Solwaraspora sp. WMMA2065: one gene and its partners. The protein of the gene in region 3 interacts with the protein of the main gene of each other region in a pairwise test. Links are inferred from orthologs where the notes say so. Each region holds a gene or a part of one and is shown on either strand. Other genes may lie near its edges. The genes, in order: O7610_RS28445, ndk and ung.

Region 1 (6,168 bases), 2.3 Mb from region 3 along the record:
GACTTCTCCTGCAGCCGCTCCAACCGCTCCCGAGCGTTAATCAGATCGCCAGCAGCGTTTCTCGTTGCACTAGTCTTATCACCGGTTATCGAAGACTCCAGACGAGCAACGACTTCCCGCACGTGACTCGCATCTGATTGAATCGCTGCCAACTCTTCCAACAGCAAGGCGGCTTCGAGATGACGGGAATTAAGCCCTTGAGCGGATGCGATCTGCTTTAAGTATGCGGCAGCCTTTGCCCGTATACCACGTGACCACTTCTTGATCCGACCGTCGATTAACAGATGTCGAACATCCCCGGAAACTCTAGGATCGTCCGGACGTCCAAGCCGTACGAGGCCCTCAACGCCAGCCGATTCCAAGCGCTCCAGCGCATTGTCGACTGCGATATGGGTTTGGCTGACTATTAGGATCCGGGCGTTCGGCTGTCGCCTAATCGTCTGCCGCACGATTTCAACGATGACCGTCGTTTTGCCGGTACCAGGCGGTCCTTGGATAAGCAAGAGATCCTGTGTCCCCAAAGCGTGCCGGACCACCTGCTGCTTGCTCTGATCAAGGTTACCGCGCGACCACTCCGTGACCTCGACTGGCGTTCCTGCCTGTAGAGAGATCGGATCCTGGATGATCTGCCCCAGTCGTGGGTTCGCTGTCTGGCCGGTACGGACGTTGACGAGTGCCTCCTGCTGCCGCTGCAGGGCGACCTTGCTCGGTCCTAGGTACGGCACCAGGACGCCGTTTCGGGGAACCCTATTTGTCTGCTTCCGGAACTGGATGCGTATGCCGTCATCTGTTTGCTCAATCACCTCGCCACGATCGACGGAATAGCCCTGAGGTGAGTGGGCCACCTCCCATTCCTCCCCCATCAGGGAAATCTCATGAGGTTCGGTCAGATGAAAAATGATTTTTCGGCCACGCTGAGTAATTCCCCTATAGACAATTGGCTTCCGGGCACCACGGGCAAGGACTTCGCGCGCTTCCAGCAGCCTGCGCCATTTTTCATACAGGTCACCAATCTTGTCCCCGTTCTCTGCCGAACTCTCGGCTGCAGCACGTTTATTTGACTGATCCTCGTCCAAGCGATCAAGCACAAAATCGATGCCTGCACTGGCCGCCGCCTCGCCCGGATCATCGAAACGGAGAGTCAGAAGTCGGCTGAAATCGACAGCTTTCTCTCGCCATCGCCGTAGCCACTCCTCGTCTCTGACACTAGCACTCACGATCCGCGCCCGGTCGTCATACTCGTGGTCCTGCACAACGCGCAGCATCATGGACTTGCCGGCAAGAACGATCACATCGCGGTCGACTTGCCGACTTCTTGCGTCGTATCCATAATCGATGTGCAATACATCACCCAAATCGTTGAGGACATCAGCCTCAGCCCGCCTTTGGTCAACCTTCTCCTTTTCAACGCGCAGGATCGCACCAGCGGCGGCACGGGTCATCCCAAGCCAAAGAACGTTATTCTTACGAGAGGTCCGTTGCCGGAAAATTTGGTAAGCATCCGTCAGCTTCTGGTTCAGCACTGCAGCATTTTTGAAGCGATCACTTGGATCGAGGGCGACACAATTCCACAGGACATCACGAATCTCGTTTGGCACGACTACGAGACTATTTAGCGCCGGCTCAAGGTCTGCGTAACTTGCGACCTCACGCGACGCAAGCACCTTGACCGCAAGTACCCCGAATGCAAATATGTCGCGCACATAAGGAACCGAATCATCCATTTCGGGAGGTGCGTACAAGCCAGACCGGAAGCCGGAAACAGTCCGGTCCGGATCCGTCATTTTTGAACGAATCTTTGCAATTCCAAAGTCCGCAAGCTTTACCTCACCTTCGGGATCAAGCAGCACATTTCCTGGCTTGACATCCCGATGCTCAATTTCCTTTGCGTGTGCAAAACTCAACGCATTTGCGAGCGGAAGGCCAATCTTGTCAAAGTACTCTTGCCACTCGTAAACGCGTCCTGCGTCAAGTTCGTCCTTCAGACTACGGTCGATCCACTCCAGGGCCATAAAGTACTTGCCGAGCTCTGCGCTCCATCCGGAGTCTAGCAAGCGGACGATGTTTTTGTGCTGCAGCTTTCCGAGTGTCTCCGTCTCCCGCTGCAAGAAAATCTCGATGACGCCGTCACCCGTAGGCGAGTTAAGCATCTTGACCGCGACGAACCCGCCACTTGCACTGTCGAACGCCTTCCGCACCTCTGACAAGCCACCCCGTTTTGGCGACTCGTCGGTCAGTACAAATCTACCATTAACCAGCGTTGGGGGCATTTGGCACTCCTCGGTTTGGCCGCAGGATATAATTCCCGCATAGCCGGACTGTTCTTGGATTGTCGGAGAGGCTTGTCAGACTAACCACAACCAACAAGGCACCAGAAACCGGATCTTTGCAGAGAGAGCGCACTCCCGTCTGGAGTGGGCACCGCATTCTTTCCACTCTACTGCAAAGTAGTATTTGCATCAGGAACTCTTGACTCCGACTTCTGCAAAGGTAGCGCATTCACTGCAGCGCGACTCGTGAGCGCGTCGGCGATGGCGGCGAACTCGCGTAGGGCGGCTTGTAGGTCTTCGACGATCTCCTGGGCGATGACCTCGGGTGGCAGCAGTGCGTCGGCGTCCTCCAGCGAGGCGTCCTTCAGCCAGGTGATGTCCAGGTTGACTTTGTCCCGGCTCAGCAACTCGTCGTAGTCGTACGCTCGGAACCGCTCGCTCTCCACCCGCTCGGCCCGATCCTTGCCCGGCAGGTAGCAGTCCCTGACGAACTCCTCCAGATGCTCCCGCCGCAGCGGGTTCTGCTTAAGGGTGAAGTGCTGGTTGGTGCGGAAGTCGTACACCCAGTGCTTGCTGGTCCACGGCTCCTCCCGGGCGCGCTTGCGCTCGAAGAACAGCACGTTGGCCTTGACCCCACCGGCGTAGAAGATGCCGGTCGGCAGCCGCAGCATGGTGTGCAGGTCGTACTGCTTGAGCAGCCGCCGCCGGATCGTCTCCCCCGCCCCGCCCTCGAAGAGCACGTTGTCGGGCAGCACCACCGCGGCCCGCCCGTCGATCTCCAGCATCGAAGCGATGTGCTGCACGAAGTTGAGCTGCTTGTTCGACGTCGTCGCCCAGAAGTCGGCGCGCTCGATCTCCCGCTCCTCGCGGCTGGCCCGCCCGTCCTCACCGATCATGCGGATCGACGAGCTACGCCCGAACGGCGGGTTGGCCAGCACCAGGCTGACCTTGCTCGACGGCTCCCGCCCGAGCGAGTCGCGGACGTCGATCAGCGACGGGCCGCTCGCCGTACCAATGCCGTGCAGCAGCATGTTCATGGCGGCGAGCCGCGCGGTGCCGTCGACCAGCTCGGTGCCGGTGATCCCACCGTTGGCCAGGTGCCGGGCCTGGTCGCGGGTCAGGCTGTCGCCGTGGTGCCGCTGGATATGGTCGTACGCCGACAGCAGGAACCCACCCGTGCCGCACGCCGGGTCGGTGATCGTGTCGCCCGGGGTCGGCTGCACGCAGTCGACGATCGCCTCGATCAGCGCACGCGGCGTGAAGTACTGCCCGGCACCCGACTTGGCATCCTCCGCGCCCTTGGCCAGCAGTTCCTCGTACGCGTCGCCCTTGACGTCGACGCCGGCCTGCGACCACTGCTCCTTGTCGATCAGGTCGACGATCAGCTTCTTGAGCTTCGCAGGGTCCTGGATCTTGTTCTGCGCCTTGCGGAAGATCGTGCCGAGCGTGCCGGACTCCTGCCCGAGGCCGCTGAGGATGTTGCGGTACTGCACTTCTAGCCGGACACCGTCGCTGTCGAGCAACGTCTGCCAGCTCAGGTCCGCCGGCACGATCTGCTCCGGCTTGAGCGGCCGGTTGGCCCGTTCGTGGGCCATCTTCAAGAACAGCAGGTACGTCAGCTGCTCCACGTAGTCGATCGTGGAAACCCCGTCGTCGCGCAGCACGTCGCAGTAGTTCCACAGCTTCTGCACCAGCCGGCGCGAATCCACGTTGCTCACAGCGGCAACTCTCCCTGCTGAAAATCGGTCCCAATCGCCCTGGTCGCGGGCGCAGCCAGCTCCTTGGCCGTACGCCGCCCTCGCTGCTTCGGCACCACCACCCGTTGCGCCCGAATGCGTGCCAGCAACTCCGACGCCGGCTCATCCGCCGGTTCCTGCTCCACCAACCGCCCCGCAAATGCCTCCACCAGCAACGCCTCACGAAGCCGCCCCGCCCGCCGATCGGCGTGGGCTATTGACTGCTCTACCTCTCCGAGGCTCACATCCAGTTCGGCGGAACGCGAAATGGCGCTACGCTGATACTCCAAATCAGGGACAGGGATGGTGATGATTCGCAGCTTCTCTTGAGGAAGGTGCTTGATAGTAGTTCCCGTAAGGAGCTTGTTGATCCGGCCGTTCCGGACGGACTCCTCAAGCATCAACGCTACCCAGTCCACCAGAACTCGCTCAGTGACTCGAACGCGGTGCAGAGCCTTTTGGTAGGCCATCTCTCGTGAGTCTCGCCAAACGGCACAGCGTCCCGGCTCACCACCCTCGCAGACCAGCAGGTCGCCTGCCTGCAACGCGAACCTGGTCCGCTCGCGGCTCCCCAGCGGCACGCGCTCGACGTTGGTGAGGTCCACAGAACCCCAGCGAACATTGATGTTCCGAAGGTACGGCGACAGCTCGCCAGTAGAACGCTTCGCGTCGAGCATCTTTCCCAGGCTCGTATCAGCCAATTCCCCTAGAGGAAGCTGAACGGCACCCGCAAGGAGCGCCTCCTCGCGAAGCGCCATCAACCGTGACCTACGCAATGGCAGCCGACGTGCCGCTGCTCGCTGCAAGTATCCTTTCCCCGCTTCCAACCGTGAAAGTTCCTTCTCGACGGCCGCGACGATGCGGCGCTGCTCAGCGAGTGGCGGAACCGGTAGTACCACGCTTCTCAGCTTGCCCACACTTAGTGTGTACAGCCCGCTGGTGGAACCCGCGACTGATCGAACGTAAGCCGAAACAGTCGGAGAGTTCCACGCATACTCAAGATACTCAGGCAGTACAGCCGGAGACGGACGGACGCAGATCAGATGATTCTGGTGGACGCAGTCGATGATACTTCCGTCCCAGAGCGCGGCTCGGCCAATCTGATCCGGGCTCCCGTTGCCCTCGACAACAAGCAAGTCCCCTCGCTGCAGCCTATAGCGGTCGAGCTCACCTTCGAAGAGTTCAACCTCGTGGATCTCGGACAGGTTGAGCTGCCCCCTGAGCACGTTGGCGACACGGAGAAATGGGTACTTGTTTTCGACCGGACGCCGTTTTGCTTGCTTTTGGATGCCACCCCTGATGTCAGCGACCTCGCCAAGGGTCGCCCATTCCCAGCCGGGGGGTAGGTCGCTCATGCGGTGAGTTCCTGGTTGAGTTCGGTGATGAGGGGTTCGGCCTGGGCACCGAAGGTCTGGACGTACCCGTCGATGCCGCCGCGTTCGGTGAACGGGGCGCCGTCCAGGTCGTCGGGGGTGACGGCAACGCTTGCCGCTATCACGTTCTTGATCCTTTCCAGCCACCAGACTTGCTCGGGGGTGAAGGCTGCGCCGGCCTGCTCCTGGCGCAGCAGCCAACCTTGGAAGCGTTCTTCGACGACCGACCGGTACGGGCGCAGCTCCTGGTCGAGGCCGAGCTCGTAGCGCACGAGGGTGATCAGGTCGGTGACGCCCCGGTCGCCGGGGGCTTCGGCGGTGCGGCCGAGCAGCACGTACGCCTCCCACAGCCGGTCCGGCGTCCACGCCTGCGGTGGTCGGGAGATCCGCGCGGCCAGCTCTTTGAGCTGGTCGAAGTCGACCCGGCCTTTGCCGTCGAAGAAGACCTGCAGCGCGGTGATCTCGTCGCGGTGTTCTTCGAGGTAGGCGTGCCAGCTGCGGACGACCTTCTGCGCCCGTTCGGCGGCCGGCACCCCGGCGGCGGACAGCAGCGTGTCCCGGTTGACCTCGTCGATGGTGATGTCGTGGGCGCGGCGGATCTCCAGGATGCGGTGCCGCAGCTCCGGTGCGGCGGCCAGCGGCCGGAGCGCTTCGGCGAGCAGGTCGCGTACCGCGTCGGGGCCGGCCTCGTGCGCGGGAATCAGCGATTCGGGGGCGACGGCGTCGGTGAGTCGGCGGGCGATTGCGGCCAGGGGTTGGCCGTCGGCGAGGTCGGTCAGCTCGGCGCGT
Region 2 (5,902 bases), 1.0 Mb from region 3 along the record:
TCGGACGTCGGCTGGTCGCGGTCACGCCACTCGATGATGGCGATGCCGTGGCCGTCCGGGTCGCGGAAAGCGGCTGCCCACAGCTCCAACCGGGCACCACGGTTGACTGCCCGGGGCGCGTAGGTGAACCGCACCCCTTTGGCCTTGAGTTCGTCGTGCATCCGTTGCAGGCCGTCGACTTCTAGGTTGAGGTGCATGAGCCGACGGTTGACCGGGGCGACCTCGGGCACCGACCGCAGCACCAGGCGGGTCTGCCCGGAGGCGAGCACTGCGTTTCCGTCACCGCCGTCGATCTCGAAGAAGCCGAGCATGTCGCGGTAGAACTCGACCGACCGGTCGAGGTCCGCGACGAGCAGGGTCAGACCGACGCCGTGAATCGGCCCGTGATCGTCGGCCGGTTCGCCGGCCAGGGTGTCGGGGCCGGCGGCGGCCAGGTCGGCGAGCGGTCCGTCCGGGTCGGGCACCGACCCGCCGTCGGGGTCGTCTGCGTCCGGGTCGGGCTGGTCGGCCAGCGCCGTCCCAGTGGCGGTCGGTGACTCGGCGCGGGCCTCGGCGGCGGCCCGGCCCCGGTCCGCTCCGGCGGTGACCGTGCCGGCCTCCGGCTCGGCGGGTGGGGAGTACGGCCGTGGCCGGGCACGGCGCGGCAGCGGCACCGGCTGCGGGTCCACCACCGTGCCGTCCACCACCTTGTGGCCGCCCGGAGACTGGCTCACCACGACGGGGTCGCCGACCTTGCCGGGGTCCTTGCCGGGGTTGCCGGGATCCTCCGGCTCGGACGGTTCGATGTCCGGGTCGAACCCTGGGGTGGCGAAGTCCGGGCGGGGGTTCTCCGCCGGGTCGCGTTGGCGCTGACGCGGATCGTCGGCCGGACCGGCGGGCTCGGCCGGATCGTCGTCGCGCAGCCCCGCACCGAGATCGGCGGTCCGGGTGGTGTCCGGGTCGAGGAACAGGTCGTCGGAGCGTCGCCGCACCCACGGCGGCTCCTCATCGACGTCGAGCAGGTCGTCGTCGAGGGTGCTGAAATCGGGCTCGTCGAACTCCGGCGGCAGGTCGGCCCGCTGCGCGGCGGCTTCGGCGTGGGTGAGCACGTCGTCCCAGATGATCCGTACGTGACGTTGGTCGTCGATGGCGACCATGATCGGCAGCGTGGCACCGGGGTCGGGCCACTTCGCCACCGGCACCCGGGGGTCGCGGACCTTGACCGACCGTGGCGGTACGCCCGGCGCGTCCACCAGGATCTGCAGTTCGCAGCGGCCGTAGGTGGAGGAGGCCGGCGGCTCGGAGACGCTGCGGACGTGGGCGATGCCAGCCACCCAGGCGCGCTCAGTGCCGGGGAACGCGGTGATCAGCACCAGGCTGACCGCGAGCACCAGCAGCGCCACGCCCAGCGCGGCGATCGCCCAGCTGGTCATGCCTGCGCCGAAGAGGATGATGAACGTGGCGAAAGTGCCCAGCACCGTGCCGATGAGCTTGCGGGCGGTGGAAACCGATCGATGGCCGTTCGCCACAGTAGACCTCCCTGCGTCAAGGCCAGGCTAGGCCGGGCCCGGCGAGGATGGAAGAGCCACGACCGGTGGCGTCGGTAGCCGCCGGTCCTCGTCCGTCCCCTGGCCCTCCATCATGACGCGCGGGGCGGCGTGGACCCACTAGGCTGGCAGCGCCAGTCCGTACCGGATCGCTCCGCAGGGGAGCGCTGCCGGTCCGTCGATAAGGAGCCAGCGTGTCCAGCCCCACCGATGTCGAACGTACCCTCGTGTTGATCAAGCCGGACGCGGTCCGGCGCGGCTTGGTCGGCGAGATCCTCGGCCGGTTCGAGCGTAAGGGACTGTACCTGGTCACCCTGCAGTCGCGCCGGATGGACGAGGACCTGGCCGGCGCGCACTACGCCGACCATGTGGACAAGCCGTTCTACCCGCCGCTGAAGGAGTTCATGACCGGCGGGCCGCTGGTCGCCCTGGTGCTCGCCGGTGACCAGGCCATCGATGTGGTCCGTGGGCTGATCGGCACCACCGACGGGCGAAAGGCGACGGCCGGCACCATTCGCGGCGACCTGGCGCTGTCCAACCGGGAGAACCTGGTGCACGCCTCGGACTCCCCGGAGAGCGCGGCCCGCGAGATCAAGCTCTGGTTCCCCGACCTGGGCTGACCCCGGTCGATCAGCCGCAGGTTGTCGGCCGGTTCGTGTGCTGGCCACCTGATTCGGGGGATCTCGCCACATTTCATCGATAGACCTCTTGGGGACACCGGACTTCCCAGGAGGATTCGATGAACCCATTCGACCGCCGTACCCTGCTGCGGGCCGGACTGGCCGGCGGCACCGGACTCGCTGGCGGCGCGCTGCTCGGCGGAGCCGGCGCGGCCGCCAGCGGGCCCGCAGCGTCGGGCCGGCCTGCGGCGCCGGCCTGGCACCCCACCGGCCGGCCGGTGCTCACCCACGGCGTCCAGAGCGGCGTGGCCGGCCCCGGCGAGGCCGTCGTCTGGACCCGCGCGGACCGGGTCGGCCGGCTGATCGTCGAAGTCGGCCGCCGGCCGGACCTGCGCGACGCCCGGCGGGTACGCGGCCCGGTGCTCGACAGCCGCGGCGACTACACCGGCAAGGTACGGCTGCGTGGCCTGCCCGCCGGCGAGCGGCTGCACTACCGGGTGCGGGTGGAGAGTCTGCACCGTCCCAGCCTGGTCAGCGAACCGTTGACCGGTTCGCTGAGCACCGCACCCCGCGCCGGTGGTCACCACGGACACCACCGGGGCCGGCCGGTCGGCGGCACCCGGGGTCGGGTCGACGACGTGCGGTTCGTCTGGACCGGGGACATCGCCGGCCAGGGCTGGGGGATCAGCGAGGACTTCGGCGGGATGCGGATCTTCGAGGCGATGCGGCGTGGCCGGCCGGACTTCTTCCTGTGCAGCGGCGACACGGTGTACGCCGACAACCCGCTCGCTGAGACGGTGACCCTGCCGGACGGGCGGGTGTGGCGCAACCTGGTGACCCCGGAGAAGTCCAAGGTCGCCGAGACGCTCACCGAGTTCCGTGGCCAGTTCGCCTACAACCTGCTCGACGCGCAGCTGCGGTCGTTCGCCGCCGAGGTGCCGCAACTCAACCAGTGGGACGACCATGAGGTGACCAACAACTGGTACCCGGGCGAGATCCTCACCGACCCGCGTTACACCGAGACCCGGGTCGACGTGCTGGCCGCCCGGTCCCGGCAGGCGTTCCACGAGTGGCTGCCGACCCCGGACGACGGACCGCTGTACCGGGTGGTCCGCTACGGGCCGCTGCTGGACGTGTTCGTCCTCGACATGCGCACCTACAAGGACCCCAACGACGGCAACACCTACGCCGACCCGCATCGGGGCCTGCTCGGCACCCAGCAACGGCAGTGGCTGATCCGCGAGCTCACCCGGTCGACGGCCACCTGGAAGGTGATCGCCAACAACCTGCCGCTCGGCCTGATCGTGCCGGACGGTGGCGCAGCCCAGGAAGGCATCGCCCAGGGCGACGGCGGCGCGCCGGCCGGGCGGGAGCTGGAGTTCGCCGAGATTCTCGGCGCGGCGCACCGGGCCGGTGTCACCGGTATCGTCTTCCTCACCGCTGACGTGCACTACACCGCCGCCCATCACTACGATCCGGCACGGGCAGCGGTGGCCGACTTCACCCCGTTCTGGGAGTTCGTCTCCGGCCCGGCGCACGCCGGGGCGTTCGGCCCGAACACCCTCGACGGTACGTTCGGCCCGGAGGCGGTGTTCGTCAACGCCCCACCGCGGGCCAACACCTCACCGGCCGATGGTTTCCAGCACTACGGCGAGGTGTTCGTCGACGGCGAATCCCGGGCGTTCACCGTGCACCTGCGCGACCGGGACGGCCGTTCGCTCTGGTCGGCCACCCTGCCGGCCTCGTCCGCCCGCTGAAACCGGAAGTGGCAGGCGGACGGAAACCAGCTCGACGGGTGGGATACGCTCAAAACTGAAGGCAACCCAAAGGCGACGACCCGGCCATCACCGGTGAGCCTCCGGAAGAACCGGCTACCACTGCCCGGCAGCGGCGGCCCCAGTAGAACCGGACGGGTCCGGCCCGTCACAGCCGGCCGATGAGCGGGCGGTCGCGCACCTCGGCGACCGCCAAGCGAGGTGGTACCGCGGCCCACCGTGGCGACGTCCGGCAGCAGTCGGCGACCCGCGACGGGTTCGTCCTCGCAGACCACGAGACAGTGAGCTGCGCGAGGAGAGGGCACCACCATGGCGTACCCGATGACCGACCCCGCCACCGGCGTGCCGGCCAGTCCGGACCTGCCCCAGGTGGAGCGCCGTGTCCTGGACTACTGGACGGCGGACAAGACCTTCGAAGCCAGCGTCGACCAGCGTGACCCGGGTCCGGACGGCGCCAACGAGTACGTCTTCTACGACGGCCCGCCGTTCGCCAACGGCCTGCCGCACTACGGCCACCTCTTCACCGGCTACGTCAAGGACGTGGTGCCGCGCTACCAGACGATGCGCGGCCGGCGGGTCGAGCGCCGCTTCGGCTGGGACTGCCACGGGCTGCCCGCCGAGGTCGAGGCCGAACGCCAGCTCGGCATCTCCACGAAGGCGGAAATCGTCGAGCTGGGCATGGAGCGCTTCAACGACGTCTGCCGCAGCTCGGTGCTGACCTACACGCAGGACTGGGAGCGTTACGTCACCCGGCAGGCCCGCTGGGTCGACTTCGTCAACGACTACAAGACGCTCGACCTGGACTACATGGAGAGCGTCATGTGGGCCTTCAAGGCCCTGTATGACAAGGGGCTGGTCTACGAGGGCTTCCGGGTGTTGGCCTACTGCTGGCGCTGTGAGACGCCGCTGAGCAACACCGAGACCCGGATGGACGACGTCTACCGCGACCGGCAGGACCCGACCGTCACCGTCTGGTTCGAGCTGGCGCCGGCGCAGCCCGGTGGCGAGCCGGAACGGATCGGGGTGTGGACCACCACGCCGTGGACGCTGCCGTCGAACCTGGCCCTCGCCGTCGGCCCGGACATCGAGTACGCGGTGCTGCAGCGCGACGGGCAGCGGTACCTGCTGGGGGCGGCACGGGTCGAGGCGTACGCCAAGGAACTGGACGGGTTCGAGCGGGTCGGCACGGTCCGCGGCGCCGACCTGGTCGGACGCCGCTACACCCCGCTGTTCGACTACCTGGTCGACCGGGCCGGCCCGAACGCCTACCAGGTCCTCGGCGCCGACTTCGTCACCACCGAGGACGGCACCGGGGTGGTGCACATGGCCCCGGCGTTCGGTGAGGACGACCAGAACACCTGCAACGCCGCCGGCATCCCGACGATCGTCACCGTCGACGACCACACCCGGTTCACCGCCCTGGTCCCGCCGTACGCGGGGGAGCAGGTCTTCGACACCAACAAGCCGATCATCCGTGAGCTGCGCGACCGGGGCCTGCTGCTGCGCCACGACACCTACACCCACTCGTACCCGCACTGCTGGCGCTGTGACACGCCGTTGGTCTACAAGGCGGTGTCGTCGTGGTTCGTGGCCGTGTCCACCTTCCGGGACCGGATGGTGGAGCTGAACCAGCAGATCTCCTGGACGCCGGCGCACGTAAAGGACGGCTCGTTCGGCAAGTGGCTGGCCGGAGCGCGGGACTGGTCGATCAGCCGGAACCGGTTCTGGGGCTCACCGATCCCGGTGTGGCGCTCGGACGACCCGGCCTATCCGCGGGTCGATGTGTACGGCTCGCTCGACGAGCTGGAGCGTGACTTCGGCGTACGCCCGGCCGACCTGCACCGGCCCGGCATCGACGAGCTGACCCGGCCCAACCCGGACGACCCGACCGGACGGTCCACGATGCGCCGGGTGCCGGAGGTGCTCGACTGCTGGTTCGAGTCCGGGTCGATGCCGTTCGCCCAGGTGCACTACCCGTTCG
Region 3 (6,067 bases):
CTCCGGCGGTCAGGTCGTCGACCAGCAGCAGCGACGAATGCCCACCGGAGACCAGCAGGGCGATCGCCGGCTCCGGCAGCGGACCGTGCTCCAGGGTGTCGACGGCCACGTGGGCGGCGAGGTGGTTGACACCGAACACCGGCTTGTCGGTGGCGATCGCGTAGCCCTTGGCCGCCGCGACGCCGACCAGCAAAGCACCGGCCAGACCGGGGCCGGCGGTCACCGCGATCGCGTCGATGTCGGCCAGGGTGACACCGGCGTCGTCGAGCGCCCGGCGCATCGTCGGCACGATCGCTTCCAGGTGGGCCCGGCTGGCCACCTCCGGCACCACGCCGCCGAACCTGGCGTGTTCGGCCACGCTGGAGGCCAGCGCGTCGGCGAGCAGCGTGTGCCCGCGGACGATGCCGACCCCGGTCTCGTCGCAGGAGGTCTCGATCCCGAGGACCAGTGGTTCGTCAGCCATCTCGCATCATCACCAGAGCGTCGGTGTTGCTGGGTTGGTAGTAGCCACGGCGTACACCCACCGGTTCGAAACCGTACGCCGCGTACAGCCGTTGCGCGGGCGCGTTGTCCACCGCGACCTCCAGGTAGGTCCGGCCGGCCCCGCGTCGGGTGGCTTCGTCGAGCAGCCCGGCCAGCAGGGTCCGGCCCACGCCGCGCCGTTGGTGGTCCCGGCGTACCGCGACGTTCTGCACCCACGCCTCGTCGGGTGTCGCCGGATCGCCGGCCAGTGCCAGCCCGGCGTACCCGGCCAGCTGGTCGGTGCCGTCGACGACGGCCAGGTAGTGGTGTCCGTTGGCCAGCTCGTTCCAGAACATCTCGGCCGACCACTGTTCGGCACCGAACAGGTCGGCTTCGATCGGTACCGCCTGTTCGATGTGCCACCAGCGGAACCGGACGGTCCGCAGCTGCCCACTGACCTGGGTCACTGGAGCACCGGTTTGCGTCCGGCCGCCGCGACGGCGTCGGGCCGGCGCAGGTAGCAAGGGGTCAACGGCTCGGTGAGCGCGGCGGTGCGGACCCGGTCGGCCGCCAACCGCGCCAGCGGCAGCGCGTCCGGGTAGCGGGGCTCGGGTCGCACCGGTACGCCGAGCAGTTCGGCGTAGCGCAGGGCGCCGTCGCCGACTGCCGTGGTGACGCCGAGACCCGCCAGGGCCTCGGCGACGGCGGCCGGCGCGTCGACCGCCGGGTCGGTGAGCCGCTGACCGTCGGCGGCGTACACCGCCCAGTAGATCTCCCGGCGCCGCGCGTCGGTAGCAGCCAGCACCCGGCCGGTCGCGGCGTCGCTGCCGGCGAGGTCGGTGCCGGCGAGGTCGGTGCCGGCGGCATAGCCGAGCGCGTCGAGCGAGTTGACGCCGTACGTCGGGATGTCGAGGGCATGCGCCACGCTGGCGGCGGTGACCAGACCGACCCGCAGTCCGGTGAACGGCCCGGGGCCGAGCCCGGCCACCACTGCGGTCAGGTCCGCCGCCGCCGCGCCGGACTCGGCCAGGCAGGCGGCGATCTGCGGGGAGAGCAGTTCGCCGTGCGCCCGCGCGTCGACCGTACGTCGGCTGGCCAGCAGACGTACGTCGTCGGTGATCTCGGCCAGCGCGGCGGTCACCGCGGGAGTCGACGAATCCAGCACCAGTACCAGCACGGTATGCACCCTAACCGGACACCGCGGCCGGCTCCTGGCTGCCCTCGGCGCGCCCGTGGTCGGGTCGCCCCACACCCCCCACACCCCCCGCGACCCCCCGTGTCGCGCGTGTCGCGCGTGTCGCCCGCCACTCATACTCTCCGGACCTGATGCCACACGTGCATCTTGATGCCACAGGTGCATCAAGCCTGGAGAGAGACCATGTCCCCCGCGCCGAACCTGGCCCGGTCCGGTCCGAGTCCGGTCCAAGTCCGGCCGCCCGGGAGTCCAACCAGCCGGTCACGCGCCGCCGGTCGGGAACCGGACATCCGTCGAGGATGGACATTATCGGTACCGGACAGGGAGCATCAGCGAATGGAATCGTCGACCCGGCTCGGCGGGGAGGTCGGCCGGCTGCTGCGGCAGGAACGCGAACTCCGCCGGCTGACCCAGCGGGATCTGGCCACGGCCACCGGAATCGCGCAAACCACCGTAGCCAGGGTCGAGTCCGGTCACCGGGGCGCGGCGCTGCCACTGGTCGAGCGGTTGTTCGCGGCGCTGGGCCGGCAACTCGTGGTCGGAGTCGAGGACCTCGACGAGGACGTGGACCAGCAGATAGCGCAACTCGCCGACCGCGGGATCGATGACCGGCTCCTGGACACCGACGTCGAGCGGTTCCGCCGCCACGTCGACGGAATCAGCTACGTCTTCGACGGTCCGACCGCCGCACTGCTGCAGGGCGCGCCGGTGCCGGCACCCGGGGTGCACGTGGCCCTGCTCTGGTCCGAGGCGGACGCCATCACCGAATGGCTAACCGGCCGGTACGCGAGCCGGTGGATGGACCGCTGGCAGGAGTACCGGCACATTCCGGTCGATCCACGCGAGCCGCATCCACTCCGGTGGCAGACGATAGCCGGTGAGATCCACGCCCGGATGTGCGACAAACTCCCCGAGTCGATCGACGTACGGCACGGCGAGCGGCACTACCCGGTGGTGCCGCTGGCCGAGCTGGCGATCGCCGATCCGGGCGTCGCCCGGCTACTGGACCGGCACCGGGCGGGCCGCAGTGGTCAGCCGGTACCGGGGCGCGGCGGTTGACCGGTCAGCCGGCCACCGGCTGATCGGCACCGCCGGTCCGGCTCCAGTCGATGCCGGGCAGGCCGGCGTCGGCCAGCGCCTTGTCGGTGGCGCTGAACGGCCGGCTGCCGAGAAAACCCCGCGGGTTCATCGGGCTGGGGTGGCCGGCCTCCAGCACGACGTGCCCCGGGTTGGTGATCAGCCCGCGCTTCTTGCGCGCGTAGCCGCCCCACAGCAGGAAGACGACCCGCTGGTCGCGGGCGTCGAGCGCGGCGATCGTGGCGTCGGTGAACTCCTCCCAGCCCTTGCCGGCGTGTGAGCCGGGCCGGCCCTGCCGCACGGTGAGCACCGCGTTGAGCAGCAGCACGCCCTGGGCCGCCCAGCCGGTCAGGTCACCGCTGCGCGGCATCGGCACCCCGACATCGGTGCCCAGCTCCTTGAATACGTTGCGCAGCGACGGCGGCACCGATACCCCGTCGCGGACGCTGAAGCTGAGCCCGTGGGCCTGCACGGCCCGGTGGTACGGGTCCTGGCCGAGGATAAGCACCCGGCACTGCTCCGGCTGACACAGCCGGTAAGCGGTGAAGAGGTCCGCCACCGGCGGGTACACCGTCTGGTCGGCGTACTCGTCGGCGACGTACCGGCCGAGCGCGGTGGTGCCGGCCGGGTCCAGGTGCGGGGTGAGCGCGGTGGCCCAGGCAGGAGGCAACATGGCCAGCAGGTCGAGCATCTCGGGAGCCTAATGAGTTCTGGGAGTGAGCCATCCGGCAAACTCCTGGTGGGTAGGTAGCCGCCAGCCGGTGAGCACTCCGGGTTCCTGGACGTCGAGTCCTGACGAAAGATCGTGCCCCGGCTGGTCGGTGTGGAGAGTTGATCGCTGATGGGATGTCGTGCCCGCCCGGTCGCGGCGTGAGCACTGCTTCATTAGGTCGCTGATGGTTCTCCTCCTGGCTACCAGCGGTGATCGACTCAATAGGCGGGAGAGACGTTGCTGTTCATAGGAGATGACTGGGCGGAGGACCACCACGACGTCGAGCTCATGGACGCCTCCGGCCGCAGGCTGGCCAAGGCGAGGCTGCCCGAGGGCATCGCCGGCATCACCAGGCTCCACGCGATGATCGGCACGGCGCTCGGCGACGACATCGACGCCGACGCTGCTGCTGCTCAGGTGAAGATCGGTATCGAGACCGATCGGGGCCCGTGGGTGCAGGCGCTGGTCGCCGCCGGGTACACGGTGTACCCGGTCAACCCGTTGCAGGCGGCCCGCTACCGGGAACGTCTGGCGGTGTCCCGGGCCAAGAGCGACGCCGCCGACGCGCACATGCTGGCCGACATGGTGCGCACCGACTCGCACCAACTGAGCCCGATGGCCGGAGACTCGGCGGACGCCGAGGCGGTCAAGGTCGTCACCCGGATGCACAAGACGCTGATCTGGGAACGCACCCGTGCTGTGCAGCGGCTGCGGCACGCGCTGCGGGAGTACTTCCCTGCGGCGTTGGAGGCGTTCGAGGACCTCGACGCCGCTGACACCCTGCAACTCCTCGCGAAGGCCCCTGATCCGGCCAGCGCCGCCCGGCTGAGTATCAGCCAGATCAGCGCCGCTCTCAAACGGGCCCGGCGCCGTGACGTCGCGGCCAAGGCCGCGTCGATCCAGGCGGTGCTGCGTGCCGAGCACCTCGGCCAGCCGGCCGTGGTCACCACCGCCTACGCCGCGTCGGTGCGCGCCCTGGTCGCCCTGCTGGTCACTCTCAACGAGCAGGTCAAGGCCCTGCAAGGGCAGGTGGAGGACCATTTTGGCCGGCACCCGGACGCTGAGATCATCCTGTCCCAGCCCGGACTGGGTGCCGTCCTCGGCGCCCGGGTGCTCGCCGAGTTCGGTGACGACCACGACCGCTACGCCACCGCGAAGGCCCGGAAGAACTACGCCGCGACCAGCCCGATCACCCGCGCGTCCGGGAAGAAGAGGACCGTCGCGGCCCGGTTCGTCCACAACGACCGGCTCATCGACGCCCTGATGACCCAGGCGTTCTCCGCGTTGAAGGCCTCGCCGGGTGCCCGCGCCTACTACGACCGGCAACGTGCCCGCGGCGCCAGCTACAACGCCGCGCTGCGCCAACTCGCCAACCGGCTCGTCGGCATCCTGCACGGATGCCTGAAGACCGGCACCGTCTACGACGAGGCGACCGCGTGGTCGCATCACCTCAGCAAGGCTGCTGCTTGACATTCAAGCTCCTGGGATGTCTTTCGTCACGCCTCGGTGGTGGCCGCCGCCCGTCCTCATGGACAGCTGCGCGCCGTCCGGCACTCTACGGGTGGCCTACGACATCACCGTCCAGCATGGCCGGCCGGCTGGTCCAGCCCGGCGAGCCGACCCGACCAGCCGGGGCCCCGTCCAATCAACTCGGCGGTCCGGGAGTCGTCCTCGGCCCGGTGCATGCGGACCAGCAGGTGCGCCTCGGCCAGCTGCTCGACCATCCCCTCGCCCCACTCGACGACGGTGACCGCCCGGTCCATGTCGGCGTCCAGGTCGAGGTCGTCGATCTCAACCCGCGGGTCGGGCGCGTCGCCGAGCCGGTACGCGTCGGCGTGCACCAGGGTGAGCGAGCCGCCCCGGGACGGATCCGGTTGGTGTACCCGGGCGATGACGAAGGTCGGCGAGGTGACGTCGCCGCGTACCCCGAGGCCGTCGCCGATCCCCTGCACCAGCGCGGTCTTGCCGGCGCCGAGCGGACCGGTCAGCACCACCAGGTCGCCTTGGCGCAGCAGCCGGCCGAGGCGGCGGCCGAGGTCGTGGGTGTCGGCCAGTTCGGGTAGCGGGATCCGGACAGTCATCGGGCGATTTTCGCAAGGAACGCGACCAGCACCGCGTTGACCCGGTCGGCGTGTTCCAGCATCACCACGTGCCCGCCGTCGGGGATCCTCACGTAGTCGGCGTCGGGCAGCCGGCGCAGGATCTCCTCCGAGTGGGTCACCGGGGTGATCATGTCCTTGTCGCCGACGATGACCAGCGTGGGGCTGCTCTCCAGGACCGCGAGCGCCGGGTACCGGGAGTGGGTCAGCAGGGTACGCACGTACCGGGTGACGGTCTCCGCCGAGGTCCGCGAGTTCATCCGCTCCACGTAGCTGACCAGCGCCGGGCTGGGCCGGTCGGTGCCGAAGCCGTACTGGCGGGTCAGCAGCCAGGCGAGGTCGGCGGTGGCCACCCGCAGCCGGTCGATCACTGGACCGGTCAGCCGGGTGGCGTTGTTGACCAGCATCAGCAGCGGCGAGCCGGCCCGGCTGAGGATCGCCGGCAGACCGAGCCGGGCCTCGTCGACCAGGCTGCCCGAGGTCGCCATCAGTACGGTGCCGACCACCCGGTCGCGGAACAGC

The links.
Region 1: the proteins of ung (region 3) and O7610_RS28445 interact in binary tests that used the Escherichia coli proteins (3 or more experiments, as listed by UniProt). The link is inferred for Solwaraspora sp. WMMA2065 from one-to-one orthologs.
Region 2: the proteins of ung (region 3) and ndk interact in binary tests that used the Escherichia coli proteins (3 or more experiments, as listed by UniProt). The link is inferred for Solwaraspora sp. WMMA2065 from one-to-one orthologs.

Annotation. Positions count from the first base shown.
Region 1 is NZ_CP128361.1:6,267,789-6,273,956, reverse strand. The notes cover bases 1,714-4,712. They hold O7610_RS28445 (class I SAM-dependent DNA methyltransferase), read right to left. Parts: upstream 3,989-4,712; coding sequence 2,438-3,988; downstream 1,714-2,437. Other genes in these bases: O7610_RS28440 (restriction endonuclease subunit S), read right to left, coding at 3,985-4,712; O7610_RS28450 (serine/threonine-protein kinase), read right to left, coding at 1,714-2,270. Also shown: more of O7610_RS28450, read right to left, coding at 1-1,713; more of O7610_RS28440, read right to left, coding at 4,713-5,361; O7610_RS28435 (DEAD/DEAH box helicase family protein), read right to left, coding at 5,358-6,168. UniProt on the Escherichia coli protein: The subtype gamma methyltransferase (M) subunit of a type I restriction enzyme. The M and S subunits together form a methyltransferase (MTase) that methylates A-2 on the top and A-3 on the bottom strand of the sequence 5'-AACN(6)GTGC-3'.
Region 2 is NZ_CP128361.1:2,913,666-2,919,567, reverse strand. Bases 701-3,433 are described here. They hold ndk (nucleoside-diphosphate kinase), read left to right. Parts: upstream 701-1,720; coding sequence 1,721-2,146; downstream 2,147-3,433. Other genes in these bases: O7610_RS13160 (alkaline phosphatase D family protein), read left to right, coding at 2,266-3,433; O7610_RS13170 (VOC family protein), read right to left, coding at 701-1,508. Outside these bases: more of O7610_RS13170, read right to left, coding at 1-700; more of O7610_RS13160, read left to right, coding at 3,434-3,903; ileS (isoleucine--tRNA ligase), read left to right, coding at 4,231-5,902. UniProt on the Escherichia coli protein: Major role in the synthesis of nucleoside triphosphates other than ATP. The ATP gamma phosphate is transferred to the NDP beta phosphate via a ping-pong mechanism, using a phosphorylated active-site intermediate.
Region 3 is NZ_CP128361.1:3,920,764-3,926,830, forward strand. Bases 1,574-4,471 are described here. They hold ung (uracil-DNA glycosylase), read right to left. Parts: upstream 3,426-4,471; coding sequence 2,721-3,425; downstream 1,574-2,720. Other genes in these bases: tsaB (tRNA (adenosine(37)-N6)-threonylcarbamoyltransferase complex dimerization subunit type 1 TsaB), read right to left, coding at 1,574-1,639; O7610_RS17820 (helix-turn-helix domain-containing protein), read left to right, coding at 1,994-2,716; O7610_RS17830 (IS110 family RNA-guided transposase), read left to right, coding at 3,684-4,471. Outside these bases: tRNA (adenosine(37)-N6)-threonylcarbamoyltransferase complex transferase subunit TsaD, read right to left, coding at 1-463; rimI (ribosomal protein S18-alanine N-acetyltransferase), read right to left, coding at 456-908; more of tsaB, read right to left, coding at 926-1,573; more of O7610_RS17830, read left to right, coding at 4,472-4,916; tRNA (adenosine(37)-N6)-threonylcarbamoyltransferase complex ATPase subunit type 1 TsaE, read right to left, coding at 5,021-5,527; O7610_RS17840 (alpha/beta fold hydrolase), read right to left, coding at 5,524-6,067. UniProt on the Escherichia coli protein: Excises uracil residues from the DNA which can arise as a result of misincorporation of dUMP residues by DNA polymerase or due to deamination of cytosine.